DNA from 3 places in the Pseudoalteromonas sp. Hal040 genome. Region 1 is predicted to be linked to each of the others. Evidence: predicted binding sites of a transcription regulator. Region 1 holds the regulator's gene; each other region holds the start of a gene.

Region 1 (5,627 bases):
AATATAAAAAACAATATTGAACAAGTGCCAGTACCAAAAGGTGCGCGTCAGCGTCGCTTACATAAAGCGATTTTACGCTACCACGATCCAGCTGGCTGGCCGATGATCCGCGAAGCGCTGAAAAAGATGGGCAAAGCAAACCTCATTGGTAAAGGGCCAAACTGCTTGGTACCTGAAGAAGGCCGTAATGAAAAAGTGGCGCAGGGTAAAGGTGGAAAAGGCCGTGCGGCACTGACGCGTCACACCGGGTTTAGCCAATTTAAAAAGGCCAATACGAAACCTAGAGTGGGTAAAAATAAGCAGCGCGCAAAGTAAATAGAAATAAATACGGCCCTTAAAGGGCCGTTTTTATTTATACCAATTCGCTTAATTAAGTAGAATTGCGAATTGGTATTAGATCAATAACCAAGTCGCGGTGCCTAAAAAGGCAAAGATACCAACAATATCGGTGACGGTTGTCAGTACTACACTCCCGGCAAGGGCTGGGTCTATTTTCATTTTTTTGAGAATTAGCGGAATACTCGCACCTGCAATACCGGCTGCGACAAGGTTCATAAACATTGCAAACGCTAAGACCGCACCGAGCTTAAAGTCCCATTGCCATAGAGCAACCACGCCAGCAATTAAGACCGACCAAATAACACCATTAAGCGCACCAATTGCTAACTCCTTTAGTAATAAGAAGCGTTGGTTGGTTTGGTTAATATGACCTACGGCTATACCACGAATAACCAGTGTTAGGGTTTGGCTGCCCGCAACACCTCCCATTGAAGGGACGATACCGTTTAGCACCGCCAAAATAGGTAAAATTGCTAAGGTGTTTTCAAAAAAGCTTGCCACAATTGCTGCTAGCAATGCGGTTAATAAGTTAACACCAAGCCAAATAGAGCGACAGCCGCGAACTTTTTAGTACTGGCGCAAAGGTATCTTCTTCATCGTCCAGACCCGCGAGGCTTAGCATGCTGTGCTCTGCATCTTCACGGATTACGTCAACGATATCATCGATGGTAATACGACCAAGCAAGTGGGCGTTATCATCAACAACAGGGGCTGAAATCCAGTTGTGTCGTTCGAACAGTTGCGCGACATCACTTTCATCCATCGAAATTGGAATTGACTCACAATCTTCATCCATTAAGTCTCTGACAACTTTATCGGATGAATTAGTGAGTAGGGTGGTTAATGAGAGCGCCCCTAAAAAGCAATTATGCTTATCTACCACGTACAGGTCATCAGTGCCTTCTGGTAATTCGCCCCTTAAGCGTAAATAGCGTAGTACTACATCGAGGGTAACATCTGGACGAATGGTTACCGTATCGCTGTTCATCAAGGCACCAGCTGAGCGCTCTTGATAAGAAAGTGCTTGCGTTGCCCTTTCTCTATCTTGCGAATCCATGGCACTGACAACGTCTTGGTATACGGTATCAGGAAGACTACGTAGGACTTCACCTAAGTCATCGTCGTCCATGTCTTCTGTCGCCGCGGCGATGTGCTCAGGTTCCATCTGGGCAATAATGCCAAGACGTACATCTTCAGACAGTTCTTCTAGAACATCACCGCGGACATCTGGGTCAACCAGTTGCCAAAGCATACGACGAATTTTATGAGGAGAAGATTCAAGTAAAAGGGCTGTATCACAAGGCGCCGTTTTAGCTAACATACCGCGCACTTGAACAAATTGACCACTATTGAGTGACTTGGTCACTTGTTTGAGTTGTTGTAGTGGGTAATCTTGTTCAAAGGCTTCTGGCATTGGCGTCCTTACAACTGAAAAAAGTTTAAATAGGCTAAGCAAATACAGCATAGTTGCTTTGTGGTGTATTTGCAGAGATATCGTCGCACTGCGATAAATTTATTAAGAGTTTTGTAATTTAGAGAAGCGAGCGATATAAAAGTAGGATATTTAAAGGGAATTTTAAATATCCGAATTAAGTTTACCGTAAACCCCGAAGGCTTAGCAAATGCTATTCTTGCTCGTGAAAGCGTTGCGCAATTAATTCGCCAATTGCCGTTAATGCGGCATCAGCATCTGGGCCTTCGCATACAACACGAACTTCTTTACCTTGGCTGCTTTCAAGTAGCATTAACGCTAACACGCTGTCGCCTTCGGCTTCTTTATCGTCTTGATAAAGCGTAATTTTGGCATCAAATTGCAGCGCTAATTGCGCCAAAACAGTGGCAGCACGAGCATGTAAACCAAGTTTATTTTGAATTAAAAAAGTATCTTCAGCGTGCATTCTAGGTGCCTAATTAAATGTCTTGTTCACGGTGACGAATTTTTACATTGGCATGGCTTTTCGCAAAGCTTTCACCAATTGTTTGCGCTAAATAAACAGAGCGGTGTTGGCCACCGGTACAACCAATTGCGATAGTTAAGTAACTGCGGTTATTGCGCTCTAAATGTGGCAACCATGTTTGCACAAAGGTCTGTATTTGCCATGTGAACTTTTGCACTATGCTGTGGCTCGCAAGATAATCTTTTACTGGTTGATCAAGGCCTGTTAGCGGCTTTAAATCTGGCTCCCAGTGTGGATTGGGTAAAAAGCGTGCATCAAATACGTAGTCAGCTTCTTTTGGAATACCGTGCTTAAAGCCAAACGACATAAAGGTGATAATCAACTTTTTATCTTTTTTACCTAAGATCTTTTCGCGAATTGATTCAGCTAACTGATGAACACTCAAATCAGTGGTATCAATCATAAAATCAGCACGAGTAATCAGTACATCGAGCAAGATTTTTTCTTGTTTAATAGCAAGATCGAGTGGCAAAGAATCAATCGATAATGGATGTAAGCGGCGTGTTTCTGAAAAGCGCTTTATCAGGGTTTGATCATCACTATCTAAGTAAAATAGCGTTGGGTTTGCAAACCCTGGTAGGTATTCAAGAATATCATTAAATTCTTGCTGCTCTTTCGGTAAGTTACGTACATCGATACTGACTGCTATTTTATCGTAATTATCAGATACGCTACGTACGAGTGAAGGCAGTAAATTCACTGGAATATTATCAACGCAATAATAGCCTAAGTCTTCAAGTACTCGTAAAGCGACCGATTTACCTGAGCCTGAGCGACCGCTGATAATAATTAATTCCATTTATGCCTCTGCTGATATGACCTGAAACAGTTGCTGATCGGTTGTAGCACTGCGTAACTGTTTACAAAATTCTTTATCTTTAAGTCTATCAGCAATTGTTGATAAGGTCTTTAGGTGAAGCTGACAGTCACCATCTGGTACGATGAGTGCCACAAATATATCAACCGGGCGGTTATCAATAGCATCAAAATTGATGGGTGATTCACTCACTATGATAAACGCATGGGGCTCATCGGCACCGCTCATTCGACCATGGGGAATAGCAATACCGCGACCTATGCCGGTGCTGCCTAGTTTTTCTCGGTTGAGCAAAGCATCTAGGATATCTTGTTGCGATAAATGAGGAAGCTGCTGGTGGGCCAGTTCGCTGATATATTCAAGAATTCTTTTTTTGCTATTAAAAAGGACCGCAGCTTTGCTGCAGTCCTGGTTAGTAAGTGAACTTAGTTTCATAATTTAATGTCGAGCTAATTTCTCTTTGTGTTTAATGACTTGGCGATCAAGTTTATCGATCAGTGAGTCAATGGCTGCGTACATATCTTGATGTTCTGTAGAAGCGAACAATTCGCCTCCGTTTACATGTAAAGTTGCTTCTGCTTTTTGGCTTAATTTTTCTACATCTAGAATGACATGAACATTATTTATATGGTCAAAATGCCTTTCTAGTTTCGCAAACTTGGTGTTTACATAGTCTCTTAATGAATCAGTGATTTCTACATGACGACCAGTTAAATTTAGTTGCATAAGCATTTTTCCTTCTATGTAAAACGTCTAAATCAAACTCTTACGCTGATTAGACGGAGGTATTGCTAGAGACTCACGATATTTTGCAATTGTACGTCTAGCTACTTTAATTCCTTGCTCAGCCAATATATCTGCAATTTTACTATCACTCAATGGTTTAGCTGAGTTTTCTGCAGCCACTAACTTCTTGATTAAAGCGCGTATTGCCGTAGAAGAACACTCACCACCATTTTCGGTGCTGACATGGCTTGAGAAGAAATATTTCAACTCAAAAATACCCCTCGGGGTATGCATATATTTTTGCGTTGTTACACGTGAAATTGTCGATTCATGCATTTCGACCATTTCAGCAACATCATTTAGCACCATCGGCTTCATCGCTTCAGGGCCGTGCTCAAAGAAAGCTTGTTGTTGTTGAACGATACAGTTGGTTACTTTTAATAACGTATCGTTACGGCTTTCTAAGCTCTTAATAAACCACTTTGCTTCTTGTAAGTGAGAGCGAATAAATTGGCTGTCGCTACTCGATTTTACTGAGCGAGACATAGCCGCATATTGGCTGTTCACTCTAATCTTTGGCATACAATCTGGATTTAACTCAACCACCCAGCGACCTTTTACTTTTTTCACTGATACATCAGGTATAACGTACTCAGACTCTTCGCGTACTATGCTATCCGCAGGCTTAGGATTTAAGCTGTGAATAAGCGTCATCACTTCTTTAAGCTCATTTTCTTTAAGCTTAGTCTTTTTCATCAAAGTGCGATAGTCGCGACTCGCTAATAATTCGATATGCTCAGATAAAACCATTTTAGTTTCAGCTAAATATGGTGTGCTAGCGTCAAATTGACGAAGCTGAATACACAGGCATTCTTGTAAACTGCGCGCGCCAATACCAACAGGATCGAATAATTGTATTCTTTTTAAGACCGCTTCAACTTCATCAAGTTCGATTTCTTCTTCATCGTTATTTTGATTAAAGCTTTCGACAATATCTTCACAGCTGATCGTTAAAATACCTGAGTCGTCTATGGCTTCTACTATGGCTACGGCAATCGCTTCGTCAGTTGGGCTAAATGGTGTGAGCTGTAATTGCCACATCAGGTATTCTTGTAGGGTTTCAGTTGATGCGCCTTGGTAAATAGACTCATCTTCAGGCATCGGTCCTGATGATGTTGATGGGGCTGCGCTCATGTACTCGTCCCACGTGACGTCCATAGCTAAGTCATCACTTACGGTGTCTTTATTGAGGGCGTCACTGCTTTCTTGCTCGTATTCGCTAGGTGCTTCTTCTGCAGACGCGCTCAGTTGCATATCGTCAGATTCCGCTTTTTGCTCATTCTTACCGATACTTTCTTCGTTGTAATCAGCCTCTTCCACTTCAAGTAGGGGATTACTATCAAGCGCTTCTTGAATTTCTTGCTGGAGATCCAATGTACTGAGCTGCAACAAACGAATCGCTTGTTGCAGTTGTGGAGTCATTGTAAGTTGCTGGCCCATGCGCAGCTGTAATGATTGCCTCATGTATCCCTAACAATCCTTTTTAAGTTATCGATGACTGTGCAAACACAGTTAAGTCATTATCGATTTATTGTCATTGTTATAAGTCTAGCAGATGCTCTAGTCGGTGGCGTAATGGTTACAGCCTGAATTGCTCGCCTAGATATACATCACGTACAGTTTGGTCAGCTAATACGTGCTCAGGTGTGCCTGATGCAATTAGCTCCCCATGAGAAACAATGTAGGCTTTTTCACAAACATCAAGGGTTTCTCTAACATTATGGTCA
Region 2 (5,627 bases), 430 kb from region 1:
ACTCAATGAAAGGCAAAAGCCATGACTGCGGCAGCAAAATTGGTTATTTAAAAGCTATTGTGGAATTTGCACTACGCCGTGATGAATTCAAAGACGAGCTTACAGACTTCATAAAGTCGCTGGTTAAATAATCAATTCTAATTACCTAGTTGAAAATCATGTAAAAAAAGTGTCTATATGGCACTTTTTTGTTATTTACATGATCCCCACAATTGTCGATTATTACCCAATAAAGGATTTTTCTGATATACCTAGCTCTTAACGCATTGTTAAGATTAAAGATCAGTGAGATGCTTATATATCCCTGTAGGATAGTTAAACTTAGCTATACTTATAAAAATACCTAGTAAAAACGGATTTTTATTGCTTTAGGTTGTCTAATATGAAAACTTAAGTAGTAGGGTGTCATTAAGTTTTTATTGCAGTTAGTTAAGCACTGTACTGAAAATATTATAATAACAAATAATGTGTTAGAGTTTTCTTATGCAACGTCTCAAATGATGTTTATGGCTTTTGTATAGGCAAGTGCTAACAGATAGACTTCTTTAAAAAGAAGCAAATTTTTAATGGTACGTTTAAGAATCCTACTTATGAAATATTGCTCAAAACCTTTGCGTTACAGTATATGCCTATTGGTGTTATTGACTGTGTCTGGTTGCAGTAATAAGGCACTTCCAAATATCTCCTTTAACACGCTTTCTGTTTTCAATATTTTTCAGTACCTAAGTAATAATAAGGTAATGCAAAACTCATTCTTATTGGCACAAACCCAAAATGAACCTGTCAGCACAATGCTTGATCAATCAGACACGTCGCAAGCATTGTCAAACGACTCTTCAGACGTTGTGAAACCCGATTATGCATTTGCTCTTCAGTTAGCGTCGGTCAATTCGGAGCAAGGCCTTGCTTCAACATTTAAAAAAATGGCTAAACGAGCACCCAGTATTTTTCAGGGAAAACCGATACTCAATGTCGAAGTCGCAGATGTAAATGAACATACCTATTATCGACTTAAATTTGGTGGCTATAAATATTTGAAGAATGCCAAAGCTGACTGTGAAGCGATTAAGCGACAAGGCATTGATTGCTGGGTTAGCAACTACACTGACAACCGAATTTATTTTTAGCGTCAAATATTCGCGCTAAAGGTGGCATTTTTATTGCTAACATTTAAGTCTGTTTTTTAGAATTGACTTCACCATGCATTTTTCTATTTTTTCTAAATATCTATTGATAACCATCAGCTTAACTGCTTTAACAGCATGTATGATGAGCCAAGAGCAAACCCAGCCAGCTTATACTGAGCAGCAAGTACAGCAATTTGCTGCCGAGTGGCAAAACCAACAGCCGAGCATTGAGCGCCTTTCAGCCATGGAAAAAGACCTTGCGTTGTTAATCGAAGTGCTGTCAGCCAATAGTGATTTAACTGCACAACCATCACAATTTGAGCCGAAAAATGATGTGATTCTTCATCAAAGTGAACAAACACAAGCGAAGCAAGCATCATCAACTGACTCACTTGAGGGGATTATTGCAGCAAATAAAGCCGCTGAAGCGGGCGTGCAATTAGGTTTATATTTAACGCCGAAAAAAGTTAGTTATCAGGTCTTAAAGCTCAAACGTGATTATCCTGCTGCTTTAAATGGCCTTGATTTTCGTTTTAAAACACGAGAGCAAAAAGGCGTAACCTTGTATGGATTAAGGGCTGGGCCATTTGAAAATTATACTCAGGCGACAGCATTTTGTGAGATAGCGAAAAGAATGGGGCAAACCTGTGTGACGGCACCATTTATTGGGCAGATACTATAACCGCTTATTTAACAACAGAAGGGAATTGACCCTTCTGATAAACCATTCGACCCTTCAAAAAATTAGCTACATCAGCCTACACAATTAAATCATTGTCTGAATGCAACGCTAGCTTATTGGTATTTTAGAAGTGACGTGTTCTTATTACCACGCTTCGGCTTTTCATAATAATCCCATCAACAACAATACTTAGGCATAATTATTGCTTTGTACTTACTAAGTTTAGTGAGGATGGCAATTATGCGCCTGTTATTTTATTCAGTTTTTTTAGTGTTGGTGGGTTGTAGCTTAACTGAAGAGCCACAAAAAACGCCCCCTAGAGAAACCCCAAAATCGCCAATGGCACCTTATACGGTGCATCAATACGTTGCTGATCTAAGTAGTCAGCTGAGCCGTATTCAAGGCCCTTACAAAGGCAATGCACGTATTGCTGTGACCAGTTTTTATATGGCTGATGGCTTAGGCACTGATTTAGCAGTAGATCAGGGCAGTGGCTTGAGTCAGCAAATTCAAGAAAGTTTATTAACGCAATTTACTCAGCTTGGTTTTCATACCATAGAGTATCGATTAGAAAATACTTTAAATTTGCAGCAATCGGCCGATAGTGTACTTAGTCGTGATGTAAATACTTTGCGTCAACGTCAGAATATTGACTTTGTTATTACCGGCACACTAACGCGGCAACAACATGCCTACATAGTAAATGCCCGATTAGTGAATACCAAAGATCTGCGAATAGTATCAGCAGCAAGCACTGAGATCCCTATCAATGTGATGTGGGGCGCTGAGAAAGTTCAGCAACGTGATGGCCAGTTGTATCGAAGCGAATATTAAGAGGAACTCATTTAATGAAACGTTTAATTTTAACTTTATGTTTGCCGTTTGGCTTTGGTTGCTCGTCAATGTTAACTGGTGATGCAACACAACACGAAAATGATCCTCAGTTAGCTGCGCAAAGAGAAGTTGCCGCGCCGCATAGTAATGACAGTGTGTTTCAAACCAATCAGGCGGTGATGAATAACAGCACCTTTACAGCAGCCCCAACACGTAAGAATATCAATCACTATGTGCGTGGCATCATGCAAGATTTAGTTGAAAACTTGCAATATGTTAGCGATAACACGCCGGTTGCTGTTTCAAGCTTTGTGTACCTTGATGCAGATTACAACTCAACAAATTTGCTAGGTAATCAAATTGCCGAAAGTTTTATTCATGAACTTCACGCGTTTGGTGTGCCTGTCATTGATTTTAAAACCACTGATTATATGCGTGTTACGCCAAGTGGTGATTATGTTTTCAGTCGTGATTATTTAGAGCTAAGCCAAGATCAAAACTTTAACTATGTATTGGCGGGTACTTTGGTTAACCATCAAAGTGGTGTGCTCGTGAATGCGCGTATTGTTGGCTTAGCAAGTAAAGCGGTTGTTGGGTCGGCGCAAGGTTTTATCCCACAGTCAGTGGTTGATGCCCTTGATAGTACTAATCGAAGTGATGGCATTACACTAAAACAAGCAAGTGAGTAAGCTATGAAAGGTTTTATCTTCGCATCGTTAACACTCGCACTTTCTGGCTGCCAATTGCTGCCAGAGCAATCAGCAGAGCCGCAAAATACAGCTCAACATGCACCGGCATCAGCAAGCACTCAAGTCGATTACGTTGCTATGCTGCAAGCGCTTGAACAAAAAGATATGCAGCAGGATAACGCTAACCATCGCCTGTTTGTGCCTTATCAACATCATAAAACCGTTGTTAATTATGTCGAGCAAATGGCGCTTGAGTTAGTGGATACCATGCAACAAGAAAGCGAATTAGGTATTGCCATTACCACTTTTGTTGATTTAGATGCGAGCTTAAAAACCAGCTCTCAGCTTGGTAACCAACTTGCCGAATCAATGATGTATCAGCTGCAAAAGTTTGGCTTTGGCGTTGTGGATTTTAAAGCGATGGATGTCATCACTGTAACCTCTCATGGTGATTTTGTGATGTCGCGTGATGTAGAAGAGTTAGCTGAGCGTCGCATGGCTAGCCATGTACTTACAGGCACGCTGATATACCGCCCAAATGGTGTTGAAGTGAATGCTCGAGTAATTAATTTAAACTCAAAGTTGGTTATTGCCAGCGCACAAAAAGTGATCCCATATTTTGTGCTAAAACATGAGTCAATCCAATCAGCAACAGCTCGCGTTAACTAACCTCATCATTTTGCCAATCGGCTTACTCACAAGTCGATTGGTTTATTCTCTTGATTACCAAAGCCTTAGACCGTTATAATTTTAGCTACAAGTTACAAGTTACAAGTTACAAGTTACAAGTTACAAGTTACAAGTTACAAGTTACAAGCTACAAGCTACAAGCTTTACCTCAGCTTTTGAGTGGCCTCTTAGTTAAATGGATATAACGGCCCCCTCCTAAGGGGCAGTTACAGGTTCGATTCCTGTAGGGGCTACCAAATCTCACTTTTTGAATATCATCTCTAATAATTTCACCAAAAATATAATTCCTAATGACAAAGTAATAGTCAAAATATTTAAAGTCTATCAATGTAGACTTTAATAGAGATACTGTAATTATTCATATATAAAGTCTATTTTATTGGACTTTATTGTGGCTTTTTAAGTATTAAAACTGTAAAAGTCTTTTAAGGTAGACTTTATTTGATTTTATGGTGTAGGTTGAAATTAAAGTCTGATAGATTAGACTTTAATAGAAACATTGTTCAAATTGAGATTGTGATGGCAAAGAAAGTTAAAGCGAGTAAATCCCCAGATTTAAGTAGGGCGTTCACACCTTCTTTGCTTGGTGATGTTATTAAAGCGAAGAGAACACAAAGCAATATCACGCAAACTGAGGCAGCATTACTTTCAGGTATATCAAAGCAGACATACATAAATATTGAACAAGGTAGTGCTGATGTAAAAGTGGCCTCGTTAATGAAAGTTGTTTCGGCATTAGGCGTAAAGATATCAATTGAGCCATGGCAAAGTGATAGCGCAGCTAACTCATCTCTGGAGGATGAGAATGACGTCTGGGTTTGATAGATATACGCTCGATATTATTTATAGCCAAAAGCTGGTTGGTAAATTACATCTTTCTAGAGAAAGCGACAATTTATCATTGAATTATCAACAAGAGTGGGTGGATGAGGGCTTTCCAATATCTCCTCACCTACCTTTTGGGCATGACATACCTTCTGTCAATATCAGACGTTTTTTACAAAACTTACTACCCGAAAATAGGGGACTAGATTATTTAATAGATTACTTAGGGGTATCACGGACGAATGTATTTGCTCAGATCGGTGGAATTGGTAAAGATACCTCTGGGGCTATGATGTTTTTACCTGAAGGTGCTTTAAACGATAAAGTAAAAAGTAACTTTGTCGGTATTAGTGATGCTGAACTGATCAAAAGGTTATCTGATCCTCAACTTTGGCATTTGGAAGTCTGGGACGGCAAACCAAGATTGTCAGTAGCGGGTGTTCAATCAAAATTAAATGTCTTGTCAGTTGATGGTAAGTTAGGTTTTGGTGAAGGAAACCTTTGTTCTACCCATATTATTAAGTTTGAAAAGAATAATCAGCAACATCTTGTTATAAATGAATTTGTAACAATGAAACTTGCAAAACTGGCTGGGCTAAGTGTTGCAGAGGTTGAACTTAAATATTTTGATCACCACCCAGCATTACTTGTAGAAAGATTCGATAGAAAATTGTTTAGCCCGGAAAGTGTAAAGCGCAGGCATATGATTGATGCATGCCAAGCTTGTAATCTAGGGGTCGATAAAAAATACGAAAGAAATTTAGGTAAGCAGCGAGATGT
Region 3 (5,627 bases), 620 kb from region 1:
ATTAAAATCCCCTCAGCAAAGCGGTCTTGTAATTTGGCACCCACATCATATGTTAAGTATTGCTCCATCGTGTGCACAAACGCATCCACAATACCATTCGTTACCTGACGCTCAGGTAATGAGAATGTCACTGCAGGATCAAGAACTGCAAAACGAGGACGCACAAACTCACTGGCAAACGGCAGTTTGTCTTGAGTTTCTAAGTTTGATACAACACTGAACGTGTTTGATTCTGAGCCAGTTGCAGGTAATGTCAGTACAACGCCAAGTGCTACTGCAGATTTAACTTCAGCGCCTTTTGCTAAAATATCCCATGGTTCGCCAGTAAATTCTGCCGCGACGGCAATAAATTTACTACCATCCACCACTGAACCACCGCCTACAGCTAAGATATAGTCAATTTGCTGCTCTTTAACCAGCTCTACCGCTTTCATACATGTTTGGTAACTTGGGTTTGGCTCAATACCCGCAAATTCAAACCAAGTATGCTCACTTAATGCGGCTTTAACTTGATCATAAACACCATTTTTCTTGATGCTGCCGCCACCATAAGTAACAAGTACCTTGGCATTTTTTGGGATCTCATTTTGAATTTCTTTAATTTTTTGCTCACCAAAATGAATTTTGGTTGGATTCTCAAAGCTAAAATTTAACATGCTTACTCCCTTATATTTGTGAGTATTAATCAGTGACTCGACTATTGTAGTTGTTTTTATATAGGGATAAAGCCAGTAGATAGATAATCACTTTTGCAGACATGCAACAATAAACAGCCTAAACTGCTATTAATTTACTGAGGCATTCTAGGGTACAAGATAATGTGGCAAGGCTTAGAGGAATTTTTATATGTTGTTGAGCACGGCAGCTTTACTCATGCAGCAAAGGCTATGGAAGTATCAACTTCACATATTAGTCGACAAATACAACAACTTGAAAACCGTTTAGGCTCGGTGTTATTTCAACGTACCACTCGCAAAATAAGTCTTACCGATGCAGGCCGTGAATACGCAGTAAAATTAAAAGCAATTCGCCAAGAGTTAATCGATGCAAACAATCAATTACAAGGTGAACAACGTCAACCCAAAGGGCTAATTCGCATCACAGGAGCAGGCGAGTTTGTGGCAAACCAAGTTGCACCGAAAGTGGCTGAGTTCGTAAGGCGTTATCCTGAGGTAGAAGTCGATCTCGACTTTAATAGCCGCAACGTCAATTTAGTTGAAGAAGGCTTTGACTTAGCTATCCGCTTTGGCAGGATGCAAGACTCGAACTTAATTGCCCGCCCGTTATGTAAGCGTGCTATGACACTTGTTGCTAGCCCAGAATATTTAGCCAACCACACTCCCCTCAAAACACCTTACGATCTGGCTGAACATAATTGCTTAATCACCATGCGAAAACGTTGGCGATTTAATATTGACGAAGAAATCAAAGAAGTTCGTATTGATGGTAATTGGCGCAGTAACCACCCTCAGGCAATTTTAAATGCTGCTGTAGCTGGAGTTGGCATCGCCCACTTAGCGTTAGATATTGTGGAGCCTTACTTAAAAAATGGCCAATTGGTTAATATTCTGGATGAGTTTCAGGTTGGTGATAATGCATCTTGGTTAGTCTACCCAAGAAAAGATCTATTACCGTTTCGTGTACGTTTACTAATAGAACACTTAACCAATGCATTTGCTGATTAAAATTTACCCTTTTAGAAAAATGCCAAGCACGTTAGAATCACTGCAACAATAATAAAAAGTTATCACTATGAGCGAATTTCACCAACTCTCTGCTACCAGCCTACAGGGCCAAACCGTTGACTTTTCTGATTTTGAAAACAAGGTCGTACTTGTTGTAAACACTGCAAGTAAATGTGGCTTCACTCCACAATATGAAGGCTTACAAGCACTGCATGAAAAATATCATGAGCAAGGCTTAGTAATAATTGGCTTTCCTTGTAACCAATTTGGTAAACAAGAGCCTGGGGATGCGAAGGAAATTAAAGAAGGCTGCCTTATTAACTATGGCGTTAGCTTTTTAATGATGAGCAAAGTCGATGTGAATGGCGAACATGCTCACCCTGTCTTTAGATACCTAAAATCAGAGTTGCCGGGCTTTATTACCCGCAAAATAAAATGGAACTTCACCAAGTTTTTAATTGGTAAAGACGGCAAAGCCATTAAGCGATATGCGCCACTAACAAAACCTGAGCAGCTCGAGTCAGACATTGTTACTGCACTTAGCAAGTAACAATGTCTTAAAGCAATAAAGAGGCAAATTGCCTCTTTATCTAAATTTATGCTTAGTCGTTCAAGTACTCGTCAAAGTCGTCATCGCCTAAGTTTCTACGCAAGCGTTTTTGTTCAAGATAGTCTTCCAACTTCTTCTTAACGCGTTGCTTTTTCTTGTCGTGTTGATTACGCCCGACCATTTCGTACTCGTCTTCAACAAAATCGTCATCTAGCGCGTCATAACTAAATGTCTTACCCACAACCCACTCCATAAAGTGTTTGAGACCAATTCAGGAGATTAAAATTTGCTCGATGAATTGGCAAAGATTAAAAAGCTCAGTAGTAATTTAGTATCTAAAAAACCACCAAAATAAAGCCATACACCCATGCTAAATAGGCCATATGTCAATATTGTGAATAAATAGCGCTAAATTCGATTTCTGAAAAGTGAGAGTTTTTTATCGTTTCGATAAAACACATTTATGCACGTGTATTTTTTAGTTAATTTGACTAAAAAGTGGTTAAAAATTTATTTTCATCACTTTAGTAAAAACAGCCAAAACAACACAACAATTTGAAATATATGAAATTATTAACTTTGGCATCTTAATTGATTATGTATTTGTGTCATTTCAAACAGGAAAGAAAAAAATGAAAAAGTTATTGTTAGTAAGTTCTTTATTTATCGCTACCAGCGCAATGGCTCATAACGATAATGATACAAATATTTCATTCAGCGGTGAGCAATGTGATGTTGAATTTAAAAATGATGTACGCATCACACCTAGCGAGTTAGAAGTATACACAGCCGATAATCGCACGATGAAAATCATCGATCAGCACACTTTGTATATCGATGGTCAAAGCGTATCGCTTGATGCTTCACAACAGCAAGCAATTGCAGATTACTCAGACAGCTTACGCAGCCAACTTCCTGAAGTAGCAAATATTGCGCTTGATGGCGTAAAAATCGCAGGCGTAGCAATTGAAGAGGTGTCAAAAGCCTTCAATATTGACGGCCTAAACGACATTTCAGAATTAATGGACGATATCAGCGTAGAAGTGCAAAACGCTTTCTATCAGCAAGGTGCGTTCACCATGGGTCAGCAAAATTTCGAAAAATTTGGCCAAAACTTTGAAGACCAATTTGATGAGCAAATCGAATCAGCAGTCGAGTCAGCCATGATGCAATCGATGGGCAGTATTTTAGTGGCGCTAGGTTCTGAGCTTTTAGGCTCAGGTGGCGACATGGATGAATTTGAACAACGTATGGAAAACATGGGCGCACAAATCGAAGCGCGTGTAGAAACACAGGCAGCTCAACTGGAAGAGCGCGCAGATGCATTATGCGGCAGTTTTGCAGATATCGCTCATAAAGAACAAGAGTTAGTAGCGCTAGTACCACAACTAAAAGAGTACCAACTATTTACTTTCAAACAGAACGCAGAGTAATTGACTAATTAACATCCCTGAACCAAAAACTTGGTCCTTTCGCGCAGAGCTTGCTCTGCGCTTTTTTATTTTTTAGCCAGCACAGTCAGTTGCGATAACGTTTTAATCGCCTGTTCTAAGTTCTCAGACCAAGGCAAGCCATAACTTAAACGAAAACAGCTACGGTACTTTTTACCCGCTGAGAATATCAACCCTGGTGTAATGCTGATCCCAGCCTCCAGTGCCAAATGGAATAACTTTACCGCATCATATTGGCTACCAAGGTCAACCCAGATAACACAGCCCCCTTGTGGGTTACTAATACGCGCACAATTTGGCATATATTGCTGCAGGCACCAAATCATGCGCTCTTTGTTGGTACTTAAGCGCTGTCTAAGCAAACGAATGTTACGGTCGTACTCACCGCTGGCTATAAACTCATACAAGGTCCACTGGTTTATAAGTGGCGCAGAGCAACTAAGCGCGCGTTTATGTCGCCTTGCTTGTTCAGCAAACTTACCGGCAATGATCCAACCAATGCGGTAACTAGGTGCGGCTGTTTTTGAAAACGACGCGCAGGTGATCACTAAGCCCTTTTTTGAATAAGCTTGTGCAGGAGTGGCACGCTTAGCTGTAAAATGTAAGTCGCCATAAACATCATCCTCAATAAGCACCACGTCGCGCTGCTCTAAAAGTGCTACTAATTGCTCACGCTTGGCATCAGGCATAAAACTGCCAACTGGGTTATTTAATGAGGTTGAAAACACACAGGCTTTTATATCATGCTCATCGAGTGCTTGAGCCAAATCATCTAGCCATATTCCTTCATCAGGACACAGCGGTATTTCCAATGCCTTTAAACCTAAGCTTTCAATTAACTCGATAATGCCAAAATAACAAGGCGACTCGATAGCAATAACATCACCGGGTTTAGCAACACACTTAAGGGCAATCGCCAGTGCTTCTTGAGCACCATTGGTGATCACTAATTCGTCGCTATCAACCCCAATACCAAAGTCCAGATAGCGATGAATGAGTTGTTTTTTAAGTGGTGCAAAGCCATCCATCGGCCCGTAATTAATGGCCGATGCACCCGCTAATGTCATTACTCGGCGCATTGTTCGTGCCAGCGCTTTATCTGTCGGAGCTGCGGCTACAGGGTTGGCGATACCAAATGGCACCACATTAGCTTTATGGATAGCGCTATAGACTTGCTCAATCAAGCCTTGCTTATTGACTGTGGTCGGCTCTCGACTGAGCCTAACTCGCTTTGGACGAGACTGATTTAGCTGTGAAGACTTTAAAAAGTAACCTGACTTTTCTCTGGCTTCGATCAGCCCTTGCCCTTCAAGTAATTGATACGCTTGCTTTACCGTTGGAATACTAATATTGAGCTTGTCTGCCATTTTTCTGAGCGAAGGTAATTTTTCACCCGGTAATAACGAGCCTTGCATGCAAAGATCTCTAACTAGCTGAATAACTTGTTGATATAAGAACTCACTGTTACTACGACTGATAACTTGTGACATAGCCCACCAAACTGTATAGGTTGCATTTCTAGTTTTCTGTATATGTTAAGTATACAGAAGCGGACTAAAATGAACATACTTTCAATTTTTAGGTACTAACTATGAAAAGCGCCGCTCTTTACCTTGCTACAGTATTGATCTGGGGATCGACTTGGCTAGCTATTGAGTTTCAACTGGGTGATGTCGCTGTTGAGGTCTCTTTATTTTATCGCTTTGCCATCGCAGCCATTTTAATGTGGGCCTTTGTGCTGGTAAAAAAGCTCCCTATGCAATATTCACTGCGTGATCACGGATTTTTTGCATTATTGGCTTTATTTAACTTTGGTTTAAATTATTTAGTGCTGTATTGGGCGCAGAACTATCTCACCTCAGCAATGGCCTCAATTGCCTTTTCGATGTTGCTATTAATGAACATTATTAACACCCGTTTGTTCTTCGCAAAGCCAATTGC

What was found. The regulator sigma-54, encoded in region 1, starts transcription at its own class of promoters, with help from an activator protein. The targets are predictions, from matches to a motif close to GTTGGCACGNNNNTNGNNT.
Region 2: the regulator sigma-54 is predicted to act here: its motif matches at 1,999-2,017, upstream of P4S60_RS12415 (FlgO family outer membrane protein).
Region 3: the regulator sigma-54 is predicted to act here: its motif matches at 2,814-2,832, upstream of P4S60_RS17325 (YggN family protein).

Annotation. Positions count from the first base shown of each region.
Region 1 covers NZ_JARLUU010000001.1:3,096,859-3,102,485, reverse strand. Annotated here, with positions in the region: gene P4S60_RS14395 (YgiQ family radical SAM protein) at 1-315, shown strand, start outside; partial or broken gene mgtE (magnesium transporter) at 394-1,753, opposite strand; gene P4S60_RS14385 (HPr family phosphocarrier protein) at 1,965-2,237, opposite strand; gene rapZ (RNase adapter RapZ) at 2,251-3,096, opposite strand; gene ptsN (PTS IIA-like nitrogen regulatory protein PtsN) at 3,097-3,549, opposite strand; gene hpf (ribosome hibernation promoting factor) at 3,553-3,840, opposite strand; gene P4S60_RS14365 (RNA polymerase factor sigma-54) at 3,868-5,364, opposite strand; gene lptB (LPS export ABC transporter ATP-binding protein) at 5,480-5,627, opposite strand, start outside.
Region 2 covers NZ_JARLUU010000001.1:2,670,105-2,675,731, reverse strand. Annotated here, with positions in the region: gene galU (UTP--glucose-1-phosphate uridylyltransferase GalU) at 1-131, shown strand, start outside; gene P4S60_RS12425 (SPOR domain-containing protein) at 741-1,127, shown strand; gene P4S60_RS12420 (SPOR domain-containing protein) at 1,201-1,809, shown strand; gene P4S60_RS12415 (FlgO family outer membrane protein) at 2,050-2,643, shown strand; gene P4S60_RS12410 (FlgO family outer membrane protein) at 2,658-3,332, shown strand; gene P4S60_RS12405 (FlgO family outer membrane protein) at 3,336-4,001, shown strand; tRNA gene P4S60_RS12400 (tRNA-Arg) at 4,184-4,258, shown strand; gene P4S60_RS12395 (helix-turn-helix domain-containing protein) at 4,542-4,844, shown strand; gene P4S60_RS12390 (HipA domain-containing protein) at 4,828-5,627, shown strand, end outside.
Region 3 covers NZ_JARLUU010000001.1:3,715,577-3,721,203, reverse strand. Annotated here, with positions in the region: gene P4S60_RS17345 (iron-containing alcohol dehydrogenase) at 1-656, opposite strand, end outside; gene P4S60_RS17340 (LysR family transcriptional regulator) at 819-1,685, shown strand; gene P4S60_RS17335 (glutathione peroxidase) at 1,753-2,235, shown strand; gene P4S60_RS17330 (PA3496 family putative envelope integrity protein) at 2,288-2,476, opposite strand; gene P4S60_RS17325 (YggN family protein) at 2,868-3,668, shown strand; gene P4S60_RS17320 (aminotransferase-like domain-containing protein) at 3,734-5,176, opposite strand; gene P4S60_RS17315 (DMT family transporter) at 5,278-5,627, shown strand, end outside.